4 regions of the Mesorhizobium ciceri biovar biserrulae genome follow, and region 2 is predicted to be linked to each of the others. Evidence: predicted binding sites of a transcription regulator. Region 2 holds the regulator's gene; each other region holds the start of a gene.

Region 1 (4,861 bases), 3.0 Mb from region 2:
GCCTCGCCGCTGACATCGACCAGTTCGAGGCTGCCGCCGCCCAGATCGCCGGCGATGCCATCGGCCGGATGGAAACCGGAAATGACGCCGAGCGCGGAATAGTACGCTTCCTGACGACCGCTGATCACTCGGATCTCGGTCTTCAGCACATCCTCGGCGCGGTGGATGAAATCGGGGCCGTTGACCGCCTCGCGGGCCGCCGCGGTCGCCAGCACATACATTTGCTCGGCGCCGGCCTGGTCGGAAAGCGCACGAAAGCGGCGGAACTCTTCCATCGAGCGCGTTACCGCCTCGGGGTCGAGCTTGCCGGTCGAAACGATGCCGCGGCCGAGACCGGCCAGCATCTTTTCGTTGAACAGCATGGTCGGCGAGCGCGCCAGCCCCTCATAGACGACGAGACGGATCGAGTTCGATCCGATGTCGATGATGGACAGCGGTCGGCGGTCCTGCAGCCGGCCCTGAGAATCAGACAGCATCAGCCGGACGCTGCGGCGTTCTTCTTGCGGCGCTTGAACTGCGCGATGCGCTTGGGCGCATGCGACTTCAGCGCGTCACCCCGTCCCGACAGGCTCGGATTGGTCATGAAATATTCCTGCGCGTTGAACGGTTCCTCGCCCTCCTCCAGCACGACGCGCCGGGAGGTTCCATCAGCCAATACGTCGAAACTTTGCTGATTGTCCATAATGTTGCCCAGCATGATCTGACCAAGGATCTGTTCATGCACAGTTGGATTGGTGATCGGCACCATGGTTTCGACGCGGCGGTCGAGATTACGCGGCATCAGGTCGGCCGAGGAGATGTAGACGATCGCCTCGTCCGACGGCAGGCCGTAACCATTGCCGAAACAATAGATGCGGCTGTGCTCGAGAAAACGGCCGACGATCGATTTTACGCGGATGTTTTCCGACAGGCCCGGAACCTGCGGCCGCAGGCAGCAGATGCCGCGCACGACAAGGTCGATCTCGACGCCGGCGCGGCTGGCATCGTAGAGCGCGTCGATGATGATCGGATCGACGAGCGCGTTCATCTTCATCCAGATGCGCGCCGGTTTGCCTTGCACCGCGTAGGCAATCTCGTCGGCAATGTGCTTCAGGATGCGGCTTCTCAGCGTGAACGGCGAGATCGCCAGCCGCATTTCGTCCGTCGGCTCGGCATAGCCGGTGATGAAATTGAACAGCTGGGCGACATCGCGGGCAATCGTCGGATCTGTGGTGAAGAAGGACAGGTCGGTGTAGATGCGCGCGGTGACCGGGTGGTAGTTGCCGGTGCCAAGATGCACGTAGTTGCGCAGCTTGCCGTCCTCGCGCCGCACCACCAGCGACATTTTCGCATGTGTCTTCAGTTCGAGAAAGCCGAACACCACCTGCACGCCGGCCCGCTCCAGGTCGCGCGCCCAGCGGATGTTGGCTTCCTCGTCGAAACGCGCCTTGAGTTCGACCAGCGCGGTGACCGACTTGCCGGCCTCGGCCGCGTCGACCAGCGCGCGCACGATCGGGCTGTCGTTGGAGGTGCGGTAAAGCGTCTGCTTGATCGCCACCACCTCCGGATCGGCCATTGCCTGGCGCAGGAACTGCACCACCACATCGAAGGATTCGTAAGGGTGATGGACGACGATGTCCTTCTCGCGGATGGCGGCGAAACAATCGCCGCCATGCTCGCGGATGCGCTCGGGAAAACGCGGATTGTAGGGCGTGAATTTCAGGTCGTCGCGGGGAACGGCGACGATCTCGGAAATCTGGCTGAGCGCCAATGGACCGGTCAAGACGCTGATGCGGCTGGACGACACGCCAAGCTCGCCGGCGACGAAATCGCGCAATTCGCCAGGCATCAGCCTGTCGAACTCGATGCGGATCACCGATCCGCGCCGACGCCGCTTCAGCGCCGTTTCGAACAGGCGCACGAGGTCCTCGGATTCCTCCTCGACCTCGATATCGCTGTCACGGATGATGCGGAACGTGCCGGAGCCCTTGACCTCATAGCCGGGGAAGAGCTTGCCGATATAGAGGCCGACAGCCTCTTCCAGCGGGATGAAGCGGACATGATGCTTGCGGTCCGGCAGACGGATGAAGCGCTTCAGCGCCACCGGCAGGCGCAGCAGCGCGCTCATCTCCTCGCCATTCTTGCGATGGCGCAATTGCAGCGCCATCGAGAAGCCGAGATTGGGGATGAACGGGAACGGATGCGCCGGGTCGATCGACAGCGGGGTCAGCACCGGGAAAACCTGCTCCTGGAAATGGTCTTCCAGCCAGATTTTCTCGTCCTTGGTCAGCGCATCGCGGGTGATGCTCTCGATGCCTTCCTTGTTGAGCAGCACGGTGAGCGCCGAAAGGCTCTTCTGCTGGTCTTCCTGCAGCCGCTCGACCTCACGCAGCAGCTGTTCGAGCTGCTGTTCGGGGGTGCGGCCGTCGGGGCTCTTCAGCGTGATGCCCTCGCGCACCTGGCCGGCAAGACCGGCGACACGGACCATGAAGAACTCGTCGAGATTGGCGGCCGAGATCGACAGGAAGCGGACGCGCTCCAGCAGCGGGTGATTGAGGTTCAGCGATTCCTCGAGAACGCGCCGGTTGAACTGCAGCCAGGAAAACTCGCGGTTGACAAACCGGTCAGGGTTGCCGCCTTCCGGGCGAGCCACCTCGACATCCACGAATTCGTTCTGCACCGGCTTCAGTTCGTTCATGATTCCCGCTCTTCCACACCCGCTCAAGCCGGCTAGCCAGTCACTCTAGCGACCCATGGTCCCTCCCGAAAACCGAAATCGGTTTTCGGGCCATGGGTTAACCGGCTTAACTTATCCTCTGACAGGCTTTTGCGACAGTTTGATTTCATCGAACTTGCAAAGAGGCCTGATATGATCCAGATGCAGACGAGACTGCGTTAAGGAGACGACGATGGCAGGCGGTTCCATTCCCCATTTTCAGAACGATGCGGGCTATCCGGCAATCGACATCGGCGTGAAGGAATTCATGTGCACGGGCGCCAATCCGCCTTTCGACCACCCGCATGTGTTTCTGGACATGGGCGACGACAATGAAAAAGTCTGTCCCTATTGCTCGACGCTCTACCGCTATTCGCCGAAGCTGAAGGCGACGGAAACGCTGCCGGCCGGATGCATCTACATCGAACAGGCCGCCTGAGACTTTCGCGACCAGCCCGATGAACGACACGCGTTCCCGGCAAATTGTCGTCGCCGGGGCCGGTGTCGCCGGATTGACCGCAGCCCTTGCATTCGCCTCGCGCGGCTACGCGGTTCGGGTGTTCGAACAGGCGCAGCGCCTGGAAGCTGCCGGCGCCGGCATCCAGCTCTCTCCAAACGCGACGCGCATCCTTCGCCAGCTCGGCGTGCTCGACCGGCTGCTGCCGGCAGCTGTGCGGCCGCAAGCCGTGGTGTTGAAGAAGGCCGCGACCTTGCGTGAACTGGCGCGCGTGCCGCTGGGGCAAGCCGCCGAAACCCGCTGGCAAGCACCCTATCTCGTCGCGCACAGGGCCGATCTGCAGAGCGCATTGACCGCGCGCGTTGCCGAGGTGCCGGATATCCATCTCACCACCGGCGCGCGCATCGGCGACGTTGCCTCCGGCCCGCATGGCATCACGGCGACGGCCGAGATCGACGGCAAGACCATCGAGGCGGAGGGCTTCCTGCTGGTCGGGGCCGATGGCGTCTGGTCGTCGGTGCGCGCACTTGTCGACTCGGCCAAGGGGTCGGCTTCGCCAAGAAACCATTTCTCCGGCGAACTGGCCTGGCGCGCGACCATCGCAGCCGATAGCGCCGCGGGGCAGAGCTTTGCCGCCATCGGAGCCAGGGACTGCGTCACCACCTTCCTGCATCCCGGCTTCCATATGGTGGCCTATCCCGTCAGCAAGGGTGCGGCCTTCAATCTCGCTGCCTTCACCAGGGGCGACCGCATTGCCGAGGGCTGGTCCGGCAACGCCGACGCCGGGATCCTGACCCGAGCTCTTGCCGGCACTGCGGCAGAACTTGCCCGTCTGGTCGAGCAGGCCGGCCCGTGGACCGCGTGGCCGATCCACACTGTCGACCCGCAACAGCCCTGGACAACACCGAACGGCATGGCGCTGATCGGCGACGCCGCGCATGCGATGACCCCATTCGCGGCGCAAGGTGCGGCCATGGCGATCGAGGATGCGGCGACGCTTGCCGACGCCGTCTACGCCTCCCCTACGGACCCGCTGGCCGCGCTTGCGGTTTGGGAGCAGTCGCGGCGGCCGCGTGTCGCGCAGGTCGCCCGACGCGGCGCTGTCAACCGGCTGGCCTGGCATGCCGCAGGGCCGGTGGCGATTGCGCGCAACGTGTTCCTGAAAATGCGCTCGTCGGAAAAACTCGCGGCGGATTTGGACTGGCTCTATGGCTGGCGGGCACCGGAGGCTGACGAAAGCTGAAACCTGCGAAAGGTTGGCGGGACAGAGGGGGGTGTGAAGGAACGCGACACTCGCCAATTCGCGGAATGCCCACGCTAATTATACAGCCGCATCGATAGCCCGAGCGATACAGGCAGCGGGTTCCACCAGCCGGTGCGCAGGCCTGCGGTGCGCAAGGCGGCCGCCGTCCAGGTGTTGCAGCCGATCAGTGCGTTGAAATGGCCGTTGGCTTCGTAGAAGCCGTCGAACCTGGAATAGGCCGCGTCCGGAACGAGGATCGGGCCTTCCGGTCCGCGCTGGAAACTCGCATCGATGAAATCGAGCAACGCCGCGAACCGGTCCTCTGTGATGTCGAACCCCGCGATGTCAGGACGCGGTTCGAGGATGTCACCGGCGACATCGACATGCATGACCGACGCGTCGAGGGTCAGTGCCTTCATCACCGGTACCGCCTTCAGCTCGGACCATGTCGGCGTCTCCAGGTAGA
Region 2 (4,861 bases):
GCGCCGCAGGTGACGACACCGAGCAGCGCCTCGGCCCAGATCGGACGTAGCGGAAAACGGAAACGCTTGCGCTGCACCCGCCCGTTGAACAGCCCAAACACCACGGCGAGGCAGGCGACGATCCCGACAACCCAGCTCCAGGTTGCGCCGATCGATCCCGCCGGCCCGCCGCCCATCAGCTGAAAGGTGGCGTTAAGCGGCGCCACGGTCTGGCCTGATGTGACCCACCAGGCAGCACCGCGCCAGACCAGCAGGCCGCCCAGCGTCACGATAAAGGCGGGCACTTCGAGATAGGCGATGACGAAGCCTTGAAAGGCGCCGATCAACAGGCCGAGCGCCAGGCCGATGACCAGCGCCAGGACCCAGATCCACGGATTGCCGAGTTCGAGCCCGACAAAACGCACCAGGAAATGCACCTGGGCAAATCCCATCACCATGCCGATCAGGCCCTCGGCGGAACCGACCGACAGGTCGATGTTGCGCATGACGATGACCAGCACCATGCCGCAGGCCATGATGGCGACCGCGGATGTCTGCACCGACAGGTTCCACAGATTGCGCGGCGTGAGAAAGGTGCGGCTGTCGAAATCGAGCGGGTTGACGCCGAGGCGCAGGCTGGAAATGACATGCAGCCCAATCCAGATGACCAGCAGCGCGCCGATCATGCCGAGCATCCGGGTGTCGATCTCGGTCGCCTTCAGGAACCGGGCGACGGCGCCGAGTTCCGACGCGCGCGCCGTATCGGCCTGCGGGTTGGACGTCGTGTCGGTCATGATTTCCTCCCACCGGCTGGCCGTCTGACGCGCATGCCGGAGCCCAGCCTAGAAGCTATCCGCATGATGCGGAAACACAATTCTTTGAGAAAACGCCGCGGCTTTTGGGCCGCGGCGTTCAGATATTTCGAAGTGGTCCGGATCAGTTACAGGCCGCGACGGTGCCGGCAGCGACACCCGCGCAGACTTCGTCCTTCTTGATCCAGCCAGCGTCGATGACGACGTTGAGATTGTCCTTGGTGATGGCAACCGGAGTCAGGAACAGCGACTTGACGGTGTTGCCGCCCGGCGTCGTGAAGTCCTTGGCGCCGGCGATGTCGCTCGTCTTCTTGCCGTCGGCCAGTTGCGAGGCGATCTCGGCGGCATTCTTGCCGAGCTCGCGCGCGTCCTTCCACACCGACACGGTTTGCGTGCCCAGGGCGATGCGGTTCAGCGCGGCGTGGTCGCCGTCCTGCCCCGAGACCGGCACGGTGCCGGCCAAGCCTTGAGCCGTCAGCGCCGCGACGACGCCACCGGCAGTGCCGTCATTGGCCGCGACCACCGCGTCGACCTTGTTGTCGTTGGCGGTCAGGAACTGTTCCATGTTCTTCTGGGCGTTGGCGGGCAGCCAGCCATCCGTGTAGGCTTCGCCGACATTCTTGATCTTGCCGCTGTCAATGGCTTCCTTGAGCACTTCCATCGAGCCCGAGAACAGGAAGTCGGCATTGGGATCGGCACCGGAGCCCTTGATGAAGACGTAGTTGCCTTCCGGCTTGACCTTGAACACTTCGCGGGCCTGCATACGGCCGACTTCCTTGTTGTCGAAGGTCAGGTAGAAAACATCCTTGTTCTCGATCAACCGGTCATAGCCGACGACCGGAATGCCTTCGTCCAGCGCCTTCTGCACGGCCGGGCCGATGGCCGAAGCATCCTGCGCCAGGATGATCAGGGAATTGGCGCCCTGCGAGATCAGGCTTTCGACGTCGGTAAGCTGCTTGCCGGGATTGGACTGCGCATCGGCGGAGATGTACTTGTCGCCGGCGGCCTCGATCGCCGTCTTCATGGCGGCCTCGTCGGTCTTCCAGCGTTCCTCCTGGAAGTTGGACCACGAAACGCCGACGACCTTGTCCTTCGCCTGCGCGACAGACGCGAGCGTCAGCGACATGGCGGCACCCGCCAGGATGGCGGCTGTGAATCTTTTCATATTATCCTCCCTGCGCCGCGTATGGCGCGACCAAACTGGCCCGAGGGCCGGCACAGAGGCCCTATTTTTTCGAGCCTCGAAAAAATACTGGGCCAACGCCCGAACGCTGTCAACATCGATTCTGATGGATTTTGATGTCGTCTCGAATTTTTTTCGGGCCTCGGAATAAAAAAATGACACGGCGCGCGGCTTCTGCCAGTATTTGACCGCGTCACCGACAGCGTTCCAGGGCAGGAAGAACCGCGGCGACCGGGAGGATATGAAAGAGCATGTCGGTCGGAATCCGCCACGACGATTTGCGCCGCCGCAACCGCGCGATGGTGATCGCGGCGGTGCGCCGCGCCGGACAGCCGTCGCGCACCGAGATCGCCGCAACCACAAGCCTCAGCCATTCGACGATCTCGGCGATCTCATCCGACCTGATCGTCGAAGGCATCCTGACCGAAAGCAAGCCGAGCGAGGCCGGCTCGCTCAAACGCGGCCGTCCGCAGGTCGGCCTCAGCCTCAATCCGGAAGCGGCCGCGGTAATGACCGTGGTGCTGTCGCTGAACTTCCTCTCGGTCGCCGTCATCGACTATGCCGGCCAGGTAATATCCGAGGAACAGCGCCGGCTCGACACGCTGACGATGTCGCGCGACTCGCTGATCGGTGAGTGCACGGCAATCGTGCGTCGCCGCCTGGAAGATCCCGACCTGGACGTGCGCAGCATCGCCCGTATCGCGCTGGCCGTCCAGGGCATCACCGACACCCGTGCCCGCGCCATGCTGTGGTCGCCGATCACGCCGCACACCGACATCGCCTTCGCCGACCTATTCGAAGACGAGTTCGGCATCCCAGCCATTATGGAGAACGACTGCAACATGATGGCGGTGGCGCTGCGCTGGCGCGACCCCGATCGTTACCGCGACGATTTCATCGCTATCCTTTTGTCGCACGGCATCGGCATGGGGCTGGTGCTGAAGGGCGAATTGTTCACCGGCACCCATTCCTCGGGCGGCGAATTCGGCCACATGATTCATCGGCCGAACGGGGCGCTGTGTCGCTGCGGACGGCGCGGCTGCGTCGAAGCCTATGCCGGCAATTATGCCATCTGGCGCAACGCGCGGCAGATGGGCGAGGATGCAGAACCCGTCGCCGATGTCAGCGATGCCGACATGCGCGCCCTGGCTGCCGCCGCCCGCGAAAGGGACGGACCCGAACGGGAAGCCTATCGCAAGGCCGGCGAAGCGCTCGGCTACGGCCTCGGCAGCCTGTTCGCGCTGATCGATCCGGCGCCGGTCGCCATGGTCGGCGTCAGCGCCGCCGCCTTCGACCTGATCGAGCCGGCATTGCGGCAAGCGATTGCCCAGACCGCCGGCGGCCAGCATTCCAAGTCGATTTCCTTCGACACCGAGCCGAACGAACTGCCGCTGATCCGCGAAGGCTGCGCCATGCGGGCGCTGATCTTCGTCGATCAGGAGATTTTTGCGCCGGGCGTGCAGGCGAGATCCGGTTTCGGCGGCAAGAACGTGGCGTGAGTTCAAACGAGGGAGTTCAGTCCTCGCGAATGGCGTAACCCGCCCCACGGATGGTGCGAATGACATCGGGCATGCGGCCGTTGTTGACCGCCTTGCGCAGCCGGCCGACATGCACATCGACCGTGCGTTCGTCGATGTAGATCGTCTCGCCCCAGACATTGTCGAGCAGTTGGCTGCGCGAGAACACGCGGCCTGGATGGCGCATCATGAATTCAAGCAGGCGGAATTCCGTCGGCCCGAGCCGGATCTCGCTCTTCTTGCGATAGACGCGGTGCGACTCGCGATCGAGCACGATATCGCCGACCTTGAGCACGCTGGACAGCACTTCCGGCTTGGCCCGGCGCAGCAGCGCCTTGACCCTGGCCATGAACTCCGGCGTCGAGAAAGGCTTGACCAGATAGTCGTCGGCACCGGTCGAGAGGCCGCGCACGCGGTCGCTTTCCTCGCCTCGCGCGGTCAGCATGATGATCGGCAGCCGCTCGGTCTCGGGACGCATCCTTAGCCGGCGGCAGAGTTCGATACCGGAAACCGCAGGCACCATCCAGTCGAGCACCAGAAGGTCTGGAACGTTCTCCTGCAGCCGGATTTCGGCCTCGTCGCCGCGCGTCACCACTTCGACCTGATAACCTTCGGATTCGAGATTGTAGCGGAGCAGCACGCCTAGCGGCTCCTCATCCTCCACCACCATGATGCGTGGCGCGATCATCGGCTGGTCACCCCTGTCATGCCGCTGGCGCGGACATTGCCGTCTCGTCCTGCTTCGGACGATTGGCTGGCAACTGCGTGCCGGTCAAAACATAATAGGCATTTTCGGCGATGTTGGTCACGTGGTCGCCGATCCGCTCGAGGTTCTTGGCGCAAAACAACAGGTGCGTGCACGCCGTGATGTTGCGCGGATCTTCCATCATGTAGGTCAGCAGTTCGCGGAACACCGATGTGTATTTGACGTCGATGCGTTCATCATTGTTTCTGAGCGTGGCAAGCGCTGCCGCGTCAGCGGCGGCATACTCGTCGACGACCCCCTGCACCTGGATCAGCACCAGCTGCGCCATTGCGTCGATCGAATGCGAAAGGTCGTGCGGCGTGACGCTCAGCCCGACAGTGCCGACGCGCTTGGCGATGTTCTTGGCAAGGTCCCCGATGCGCTCGAGGTCGCCGGCCATGCGGATCGAACCGACCACCGCACGCAGATCGTTGGCCATCGGCTGGCGCTTGGCGATCAGCGTGATGGCACGATCGTCCAGCTCGCGCTGGCGTGCATCCATGATGGCGTCATCGGAAACCACCCGCTGCGCCAGCGCATTGTCCGAATTGAGCAAAGCCCTGGTCGAGCCACCGACCATCGAGCGGGCGAGATCGCCCATGTCGCGGATCAGCTGGCTGATCTG
Region 3 (4,861 bases), 2.9 Mb from region 2:
CTCGAGCACGACAACGCCGGCGCCCTCGCCCATGACGAAGCCGTCGCGGTCGCGATCATAGGGGCGCGACGCCGTTTGCGGCGAATCATTGCGTTCCGTCGACAGTGCCCGGCATGCGGCGAACCCGGCGATCGACAGCCGCGTCACCGGCGCTTCGGCGCCACCGGCGACCATCACGTCGGCATCGCCCCACATGATCAGCCGGGCAGCATCGCCAATGGCGTGCGCGCCGGTCGAACAGGCCGTGACGACGGCATGGTTCGGGCCTTTCAGCCCGTGCCGGATCGAAACCTGCCCGGAGACGAGATTGATGATCTGGCCCGGGATGAAGAAGGGGCTGATGCGGCGCGGGCCGCGTTCCTTGAGGATCATCGCGTTCTCGGCGATGCCCTCGATGCCGCCGATGCCGGAGCCGATCAGGACGCCGGTGGCGCATTGCTCTTCATGCGTCTTGGGTTCCCAGCCGGAATCCTTCAGCGCCTCGTCGGCGGCGGCAATCCCGTACAGGATGAAGTCGCCGATCTTGCGCAATTCCTTCGGCTCGAGCACGGCCTCGGGATTGAAGGTGGCATTGCTGCCGTCACCACGCGGAATGACGTGGGCGATCTTGCAAGCAAGGTCCTCCACCTCGAACTCGGTGATGCGCTTGGCAGCGCTGCGGCCGGTCAGAAGCTCCTTCCAGCTGTGCTCGAAGCCCATGCCGAACGGCGACAGCAAGCCAAGGCCCGTGACGACGACACGCCTCATCGCAGGTCCTCCCCGGTGATGACTGCAGAAAGCGTCAGGCCGAAGCCTTGTCGATGTACTTCACGGCATCGCCGACGGTCAGGATGGTCTCGGCCGCGTCGTCGGGGATCTCGACGCCGAATTCTTCTTCGAACGCCATGACGAGTTCGACCGTGTCGAGGCTGTCGGCGCCCAGATCATCGATGAAGCTCGCCTGCTCCGTCACTTTGTCGGCATCGACGCCAAGGTGCTCGATGACGATCTTCTTGACGCGCTCTGCGGTGTCACTCATTTGGGCATCCTCGTCTTTTGTTTGTCTGTCTTCGTTAGCGGGCAGAATGCCGCTAATCAAGCTGAAAGATGGTCCTGCCGGAAACGCAACGACTACGGACCGATTTTTGCCCGAACCGCCGGGTTGCGGGCCGCATTACACGAAAAATAGCTGAGGTCCAAGCCGAAATGGTCTCTTTACACAACCCGCCGGCGTTGCTGCAGAACCTCGTTCAAATCATAGCCATGCCGCCATTTACGTGGATGGTCTGGCCGGTGACGTAGGCGGCTTCGTTGGAGGCGAGATAAGCGACGGCGGACGCGACTTCGACGCTGGTGCCCATGCGCCGCGTCGGGATCGCCGCCATGATCGCCTCTTTCTGCTTGTCGTTGAGCTTGTCGGTCATTGCCGATTCGATGAAGCCTGGTGCAACGCAGTTAACGGTGATGTTGCGGGTGGCGATCTCCTGCGCCAGCGACTTGGAGAAGCCGATCATGCCGGCCTTGGAGGCGCAGTAATTGGTCTGGCCGGGGTTGCCGGTCACGCCGACCACCGAGGTGATGTTGATGATGCGGCCATGGCGGCGGCGCATCATCGGATGGGTGAGTTCGCGGGTGAGCCGGAAAACGGCGGTCAGATTGACCTCGATCACGCTGTCCCAATCGGCATCCGACATGCGCACGAACAGCCCGTCCTTGGTGATGCCGGCGTTGTTGACCAGGATGTCGACGCCTTCGAGATCGGCCTCGGCTTTCTGGCCGAGCGCCTTGACCTCGTCACGGTTGGACAAATTGGCCGGGAACAGCTTGACCCGGTCGCCAAGCTCGCTAGCCAGCGCGTCCAATTTCTCGATGCGGGTGCCATGCAGGCCGACGATCGCGCCTTGCGCATGCAGCATCCGGGCGATCGCCTCGCCGATGCCTCCCGATGCGCCGGTGACGAGCGCCTTGCGGCCAGTCAATTCGAACATTTTTGTCTCCTGATTGAGAAGAGAACACCCCTTTTGCAGGGAATGGGATCAAATGGGGCTTTATGCAAGCGCTGCTAGCGTTGCCTCGACCTCAGCCGCCGAGCCGACCGACGCAGTGGCGATGTCGCGGTTGATGCGCCGCGCCAATCCCGAAAGCACCTTGCCGGCGCCAATCTCGTAAAGCGTGGTGACGCCATTTGCGCCGAACCACTCCACGGTCTCGCGCCAACGTACGCGGCCGGTTATCTGCTCGACCAGGCGGCGGGCGATCTCGTCCGGATCGCTGGTCGGGCTGACCGTGACATTGGAGAGGACGGGAACGACCGGCGCATTCTTTGTCACACCGGCGAGTGCGTCGCGCATGACGTTCGCGGCCGGCGCCATCAGCGCCGAATGGAAGGGCGCGGACACCTGCAGCATCAGTGCGCGCTTGGCGCCTTTCTCAGTGCACAGTTTCGCCGCCAGTTCGACCGCGGCCCTGGCGCCGGAAATGACCAGTTGGCCGCCGCCATTGTCGTTGGCGATCTGGCAGACGGAGCCTTTGGCGGCTTCCGCGCAAGCGGCTTCGACATCGGCCTGTTCCAATCCGATGATCGCCGCCATGGCGCCCTCGCCGGCCGGCACCGCCGCCTGCATGGCATTGCCGCGGATGCGCAGCAGCCTGGCGGCATCGGCAACCGAAACGAAGCCAGCGGCCGCGAGCGCCGAATATTCGCCCAGCGAATGACCGGCGACATAGGCGACCTTGCCTTTCAGCGAGAAGCCGCGCGATTCCAGCGCCCGGATCGCGGCCAGCGACACCGCCATCAGCGCCGGCTGCGCGTTGGCGGTCAGCATCAACGTCTCTTCCGGCCCTTCCCAGATCAGCTTCGACAGGTTTTCGCCGAGCGCGTCGTCGACTTCCTGGAAAATTCTGCGCGCCTCGGGAAAGGCCTCGGCGAGATCCTTGCCCATGCCGACTGCCTGGCTGCCTTGTCCAGGAAAGGTGAATGCAACGGCCATGCGCGGGCTCCCAAGGGCTGGTTTTGCTTGCCTGATAGACGAGTTTTTCTTGCCTGTGACGCAAGGCAGGCCGCCAAGTCAAGCCCGGTTCGACCCTGCTCGACGGCAGCTTCATCCGCCGAGTGCCTGTTCCGAAAGGCTTTTTGGCGATCACTCCTGATGAAAACCGCTCACGATTCGTTTGCTGGCTCTTCTTATTTTGGCCACAGGCGCTAGCTTTGCGTGACAATTCCATGACAATCGAGTGACGTGCTTGTCGCTGGGTGGGGAAGTTAAAGTGGCAAAGAGTTACAAACGCGCCGGCAAGGCCGCGCCACAGTTCCTGGAAGACGACCCCTCCACCGGCTATCTGCCGGGCAGGAGATGGCCGGTCGTGCGCTATGGGCTGATCAGCCTGGCGATCGCCGCCGTCCTGGTGTTTGCCATCGAACTGATCGTGCGCGGCGACTTTGCCGGCACGGTCTCCTTCTTCCTGCAGCCGCTCAAGCCGGGCTGGACCACCATCGTCGTGTTCGCGCTGATCCTGATCGGCCTCGATGCGGTGCTGGGCCGCAGCCATCAGAGCCTGATGATCGTCGCGCCGCTGACGCTATCGCTTGCCTTCGTCGGCCACCAGAAGTCGCATTATCTCGGCGATCCGCTCTATCCGACCGATTTCCTCTATGCCCGCCAGATCTTTGCGCTGTTGCCGCTTTTGGTGCGCGACCGGCCGATGACCGCGCTCGCCATGGTCGTCGGCATCGTCGCCGGCCTGTCGCTGCTCGTCTATGGCTGGCGGATGTGGCGCCGCAAGGTTCCCGCACTCAGCCGCAAGGGACGCCTTGCGCGGCTGACGCTGGCAGTGCCGCTGCTCGCCTTCTTCGTTTCGATCATGGACTATGCCACCTTCTCCTGGACCAGGGACCGGTTGCAGATCATCCCGATCATGTGGGACCAGAAGGAAAACTATGCCTCCAACGGTTTTGCGCTGGCCTTTGCGCTCAATGTGCCGATGGCGCATGTCTCTGCGCCGCCGGGCTATTCCGACAAGGCGATCGCGGCGATCGCCAGGCCCGATGTGACCGCCTCGGTGCCGGCCGAGAAGCCTGACATCATCATCGTCATGAGCGAGTCCTTCTGGGACCCGACCAAGCTGCCCGGCGTCACCATCACGCCCGATCCGATCCCCAATGTGCGGGCGCTGCGCTCCGGCTCGATGTTCTCGCCGGAGTTCGGCGGCATGACCGCCAATATCGAGTTCGAGGCGCTGACCGGCTTCTCCAACGCGTTCCTGCCGGCCGGCAGCATCCCCTACCAGCAATATGTGCGCACGCCGACGCCGTCGCTGGCAACCTTCCTCAAGAGCCAGGGTTATCGGGCGCGCGCCATCCATCCGGGCACCAACTGGTTCTGGAACCGTGGCGCGGTCTACGCCGATTTCGGCTTCAACGATTTCAAGTCGGAAGAGACGCTGCCGCCAATGCAAAAGCGCGGGCCACTGGCATCGGATGCCGCGATGACCGACGAGATCATCAGCGAGGCCGACGCCAGCGAAGAGCCGGTGTTCTTCTTTGCGGTCAGCCTGCAAAACCACGGTCCCTACGAACCGAACCGCTATTACAGTCCCACGCACAGGGTGCAGGCGCCGATCAGCCAGTGGGCGCGCGAATCGCTGCTCAGCTACGCCGAAGGCTCAGCCGATGCCGATCGCGGTCTCGAACGCCTCGTCGAATGGGCAAAGACACGCTCCCGCCCAACCGTGATCGCCTTCTTCGGCGACCATCTGCCGCCGCTCGGGCCGGTCTATGTCGAAACCGGCTTCCTGAAGGACAATGTCGCGCCGCGCAAGGAAGCGTCGCCCGAGGCTGCCCTCGAGCATCATGAGACGCCGCTGGTCATCTGGTCGAACCGCA
Region 4 (4,861 bases), 780 kb from region 2:
GAAGGCGATTTCGGCGGCTGGTTCTGCCCGTGCCACGGTTCGCAATACGACACCGCCGGCCGCATCCGCAAAGGCCCGGCGCCGGAGAACATGGCGGTTCCGGTATTCAAGTTCATTTCCGATACCAAGATCCTTATCGGTTGAGGCAGGGGGATATTTCGATGAGCGAGGGACACTCGACCTATACGCCCAAAACCGGTCTCGGACGCTGGTTCGACGCCCGCATGCCGCTGCCGCGGCTGGTCTATGACAGCTTCGTTGCCTATCCGGTGCCGCGCAACCTCAACTATGCATGGACCTTTGGCGGCATCCTGTCGATCATGCTGGTGGCGCAGATCCTGACCGGCATCGTGCTGGCCATGCATTACACGGCCGACACCAATCTGGCCTTCGGCTCGGTCGAGAAGATCATGCGCGACGTGAATTCGGGCTGGCTGCTGCGCTACATGCATTCGAACGGCGCCTCGTTCTTCTTCGTCGCCGTCTACATCCACATCTTCCGTGGCCTCTATTACGGCTCCTACAAGGCGCCGCGCGAACTGCTGTGGATCCTCGGCTGCATCATCTATCTCCTGATGATGGCGACCGGCTTCATGGGCTACGTGCTGCCGTGGGGCCAGATGAGCTTCTGGGGCGCCACCGTCATCACCGGCTTCTTCAGCGCCATTCCGCTGGTCGGCGACTGGATCCAGCAGCTGCTGCTCGGCGGCTTTGCCGTCGACAACCCGACGCTGAACCGTTTCTTTGCGCTGCACTATCTGTTGCCGTTCATGATCGCAGGCGTCGTCGTTTTGCACATCTGGGCGCTGCATGTCGTCGGCCAGTCGAACCCGACGGGCATCGAGGTCAAGTCGAAGACCGACACCGTGGCCTTCACCCCCTACGCGACCATCAAGGACGCGTTCGGCATGATCGTGTTCCTGTTCTTCTTCGCCTATTTCGTCTTCTACCTGCCGAACTATCTCGGTCATCCCGACAACTACATCGTCGCCAACCCGCTGAAGACGCCGGCCCACATCGTGCCCGAATGGTACTTCCTGCCGTTCTACGCGATCCTGCGCGCCATCACCTTCAATGTCGGGCCGATCAACTCCAAGCTCGGCGGCGTGCTATGCATGTTCGGCGCCATCGTCATGTTGTTCCTGGTGCCTTGGCTCGACACTTCGAAGGTGCGCTCGGCTGTTTACCGGCCCTGGTACAAGCTGTTCTTCTGGCTGTTCGTGGCCGATGCCATCCTGCTTGGCTGGCTGGGCTCGCAGCCGGCGGAAGGCAGCTATGTGTTCATGGCGCAGATGGCGACATTGTTCTACTTCGCCTTCTTCCTGATCGCGCTGCCGGTGCTCGGCCTGATTGAGACGCCGCGACGGCTGCCGAACTCGATCACCGAGGCGGTGCTTGAGAAGAACAAGGGCGGCAGCGGACATCCGGCGGGCGCTACGGCGGCTCCGGAAACCAAAGGCTGAGCGGGTAGAGAATCTAAGGGGATTTGGCATGAAAAAGATTCTCACCTCGCTGGCGCTGATCGGCCTTGTGGCCGTCGCCGCTGGGGCCGCGGGCACTCGGGCGATCGCCGCCGAAGAGGCACACAATGTGGCCAATCCGACGCATTTCCCGATCGACGAGCCGAAGGAAATGGACTGGAGTTTCACCGGCCCATTCGGCACCTATGACAAGGCGCAGCTGCAGCGCGGCCTCAAGGTCTACAAGGAAGTCTGCTCGGCCTGCCATTCGATGAACCTGGTGGCGTTCCGCACGCTGTCGGACCTCGGCTATTCCGATGCGCAGATCAAGACGCTGTCGGCCGAGTACACCATCCACGACGGTCCCAACGATGCCGGCGACATGTTCGACCGTCCGGGCAAGCCGTCCGACCACTTCCCGCCGCCCTTCGCCAATGAGGAAGCCGCCGCTGCCTCCAATGGCGGTGCTGCTCCGCCAGACATGTCCCTGCTGGCCAAGGCTCGCGGTGTCGAACGCGGTTTTCCGCAGTTCGTCTTCGATATCTTTACCCAGTACGACGCGGGCGGCCCCGACTATATCCACTCGCTGCTGACCGGCTACGACCAGACGCCGCCGGCCGGCATGGTCATCCCGGAAGGCACCCACTACAATCCGTACTTCATGTCCGGCGTGTCGCTGAAGATGCCCAAGCCGCTCTCCGACGGCCAGGTGACCTATGATGACGGTGCGCCGCAGACCATCGACCAGTATTCCCGCGACGTCTCCGCCTTCCTGGCATGGGCGGCCGAGCCGCATATGGAAGACCGCAAGAAGACCGGTTTTCGCGTTCTGGTGTTCTTGCTTTTGTTCGGCGCGCTGGTCTATCTCACCAAGCGCAAGGTGTGGGAAGGCGTGGCGCATTAAGCCACACGATCAAGTGATCACGAAGGGCGCCGAGAGGCGCCCTTTTGCATTTCCAGAAGCCGGCCATGTCACATGGCCGTCACCGCATCCGGCGATCCTGTGCTGCTCTCATCAAAGGATCGCACCCATGAAAAGATACGCATCGCTCGCGGCAGGCCTGTTGCTGCTCATCGTCGGCTCGGCCGCGCAAGCGGAGGACGCCCAGCCTTTCGTCACCAACAAGGATGTCGACCTGACGATGATCCTGCCGCCGCCGCCGGCAAACGATTCCGCGCAGACCAAGGCCGAACTCGGCGAGGTGCTGATGCTGCAGGTGACACGCACGCCCGAGATGGTGGCCAGCGCCGTCGCCGATGCCGACGAGAATGTCTGGCGCTTCGCCAATGTCATGGGGCCGAAATTCAACAAGGAAACGCTGCCCAAATTCAGCGCCTTCTTCGACCGCGTCGTGGCCACCGAAGGCGCCGTCGTCGATCCGGCCAAGGATATCTGGAAGCGCCCGCGTCCGCACCAGCTCAGCGACCTCATCAAGCCGGCGGTCAAGTTGTCGAGCTCCGGTTCCTGGCCGTCCGGCCACGCCACCGTCGGCACCATGATGGGCATTATCCTGTCCGATATGGTTCCTGAAAAGCGCGCAGAGATCATGGCGCGTGCGGCCGAATACGCCCACAACCGCGAGGTCGGCGGCATCCACTATGCGTCCGACGTCGAGATGGGCAGGATTTCCGGCAGCGTCATCGCCGCGGTCCTGCTCAACCGGGACGACTTCAAGGCCGAGTATGAAGTGGCCAGGGCCGAGCTTCGTTCGGATCTCGGCATGTAATCTTCGTCAATCGGATTAGACCAGAAAGGGGCGCTTCGGCGTCCCTTTTTTTGCTCATGGCCATGTCCGGAGGGCAGCTCGAAAAATAGTCCGTTGGCACGCCGACAACAGGTTGATATTCGATGCATCGAACGGTGGCGAGAAACTTGTCCCGCCATGGCCTTTGGAATTCGATGATGCGGCTCAGCGACTGTCACAACTTTTCCGATTACCGCCGCATGGCGCAGCAGCGGCTGCCGGGGCCGATCTTCAACTACATCGACGGCGCGGCCGACGACGAGGTCACCTATCGCCGCAACACCGAAAGCTTCGAGACCTGCGATCTGGTTCCCAACGTGCTGCGCGGGGTGAGCGAGGTCGACATGTCGGTGACGGTCATGGGCCAGAAGCTGGCGATGCCGTTCTATTGCTCGCCGACCGCCTTGCAGCGCCTGTTCCATCACCAGGGCGAGCGCGCGGTCGCCAAGGCCGCCGCCAAATACGGCACGATGTTCGGCGTGTCGTCGCTGGGCACCGTCAGCCTCGAGGAGGCGCGCAGCATCAGCAGCGGCCCGCAGGTCTACCAGTTCTATTTCCACCGGGATCGCGGTCTTAACCGGGCGATGATGCAGCGGGCAAAGGCGGTCGGGGTCGAGGTGATGATGCTGACCGTCGACAGCATCACCGGGGGAAACCGCGAGCGCGACAAACGAACCGGCTTTGCCATTCCCTTCAAGCTCAACCTTACCGGAATGGCGCAGTTCGCGCTCAAGCCGGCCTGGGCGATCAACTATTTCATCCATGAGGACTTCAAGCTGCCGCAGCTCGACGAGCATGTCGACATGGGCGGCGGCACGATGTCGATCAGCCGTTACTTCACCGAGATGCTCGATCCGTCGATGACATGGGACGACGTCGCCGATATGGTCAAGCTCTGGTCGGGTCCGTTCTGCCTCAAGGGCGTCATGTCGGTGGAGGATGCCAAACGCGCTGTCGACATCGGCTGCAGCGGCATCGTGCTGTCGAACCATGGCGGGCGGCAGTTGGATGGCTCACGGGCGGCGTTCGACCAGCTTGCCGAGATCGTCGATGCCGTTGGCGACAGGATCGACGTCATCATGGATGGCGGCGTGCAGCGCGGCACACACGTGCTGAAAGCGCTGTCGCTCGGCGCCAAGGCCGTCGGCGTCGGACGCTACTATCTGTTTCCGCTCGCGGCGGCCGGCCAGCCCGGCGTGGAACGGGCGCTCGAACAGATGCGGGTCGAGATCGAACGCGGCATGAAGCTGATGGGCTGCAGCTCTATCGAACAATTGTCGCGCAACAATCTCCGTTTCAGGTAATCTCGACCCATGAAATCCTCGCTCGAAGACACGCTGCTTGCCGCGATCCGCACCATTCCGGACTATCCCAAGCCCGGCATCCTGTTTCGCGACATCACCACGCTGCTTGGCAATGCGCGCGCCTTCCGCCGCGCCATCGACGAACTGGTGCATCCCTATGCCGGCCAGAAGATCGACAAGATCGCCGGCATCGAGGCGCGCGGCTTTATCCTTGGCGGCGCCGTCGCCCATCAGCTCTCGGCCGGTTTCGTGCCGATCCGCAAGAAGGGCAAGCTGCCCTACGAGACGGTGCGCGTCGCCTACAGCCTGGAATACGGGCTGGACGAAATGGAGATGCACAAGGACGGTGTTG

Evidence for each region. Region 2 encodes PhoB, which activates phosphate uptake and scavenging genes when phosphate is short. Its sites were predicted from a motif close to TGTCATNNANCTGTCAT; they were not measured.
Region 1: a site for PhoB is predicted at 2,809-2,825, ahead of A4R29_RS10075 (RNA degradosome polyphosphate kinase). Genes of this name have one in related genera too.
Region 3: a site for PhoB is predicted at 3,192-3,208, ahead of A4R29_RS09570 (LTA synthase family protein). Genes of this name have one in related genera too.
Region 4: a site for PhoB is predicted at 2,431-2,447, ahead of A4R29_RS22700 (acid phosphatase). Genes of this name have one in related genera too.

What each region holds. Positions count from the first base shown of each region.
Region 1 is NZ_CP015064.1:2,232,808-2,237,668, reverse strand. It holds gene ppx (exopolyphosphatase) at 1-476, opposite strand, end outside; gene A4R29_RS10075 (RNA degradosome polyphosphate kinase) at 476-2,677, opposite strand; gene A4R29_RS10070 (zinc-finger domain-containing protein) at 2,889-3,134, shown strand; gene A4R29_RS10065 (FAD-dependent monooxygenase) at 3,154-4,395, shown strand; gene A4R29_RS10060 (TIGR02117 family protein) at 4,470-4,861, opposite strand, start outside.
Region 2 is NZ_CP015064.1:5,592,486-5,597,346, forward strand. It holds gene A4R29_RS26365 (sugar ABC transporter permease) at 1-773, opposite strand, end outside; gene xylF (D-xylose ABC transporter substrate-binding protein) at 916-1,956, opposite strand; gene A4R29_RS26375 (ROK family protein) at 2,226-3,473, shown strand; gene phoB (phosphate regulon transcriptional regulator PhoB) at 3,490-4,179, opposite strand; gene phoU (phosphate signaling complex protein PhoU) at 4,196-4,861, opposite strand, start outside.
Region 3 is NZ_CP015064.1:2,137,918-2,142,778, reverse strand. It holds gene fabF (beta-ketoacyl-ACP synthase II) at 1-747, opposite strand, end outside; gene A4R29_RS09585 (acyl carrier protein) at 782-1,018, opposite strand; gene fabG (3-oxoacyl-[acyl-carrier-protein] reductase) at 1,230-1,967, opposite strand; gene fabD (ACP S-malonyltransferase) at 2,028-2,969, opposite strand; gene A4R29_RS09570 (LTA synthase family protein) at 3,223-4,861, shown strand, end outside.
Region 4 is NZ_CP015064.1:4,812,285-4,817,145, reverse strand. It holds gene petA (ubiquinol-cytochrome c reductase iron-sulfur subunit) at 1-144, shown strand, start outside; gene A4R29_RS22710 (cytochrome b) at 162-1,463, shown strand; gene A4R29_RS22705 (cytochrome c1) at 1,492-2,364, shown strand; gene A4R29_RS22700 (acid phosphatase) at 2,492-3,187, shown strand; gene A4R29_RS22695 (alpha-hydroxy acid oxidase) at 3,364-4,509, shown strand; gene A4R29_RS22690 (adenine phosphoribosyltransferase) at 4,519-4,861, shown strand, end outside.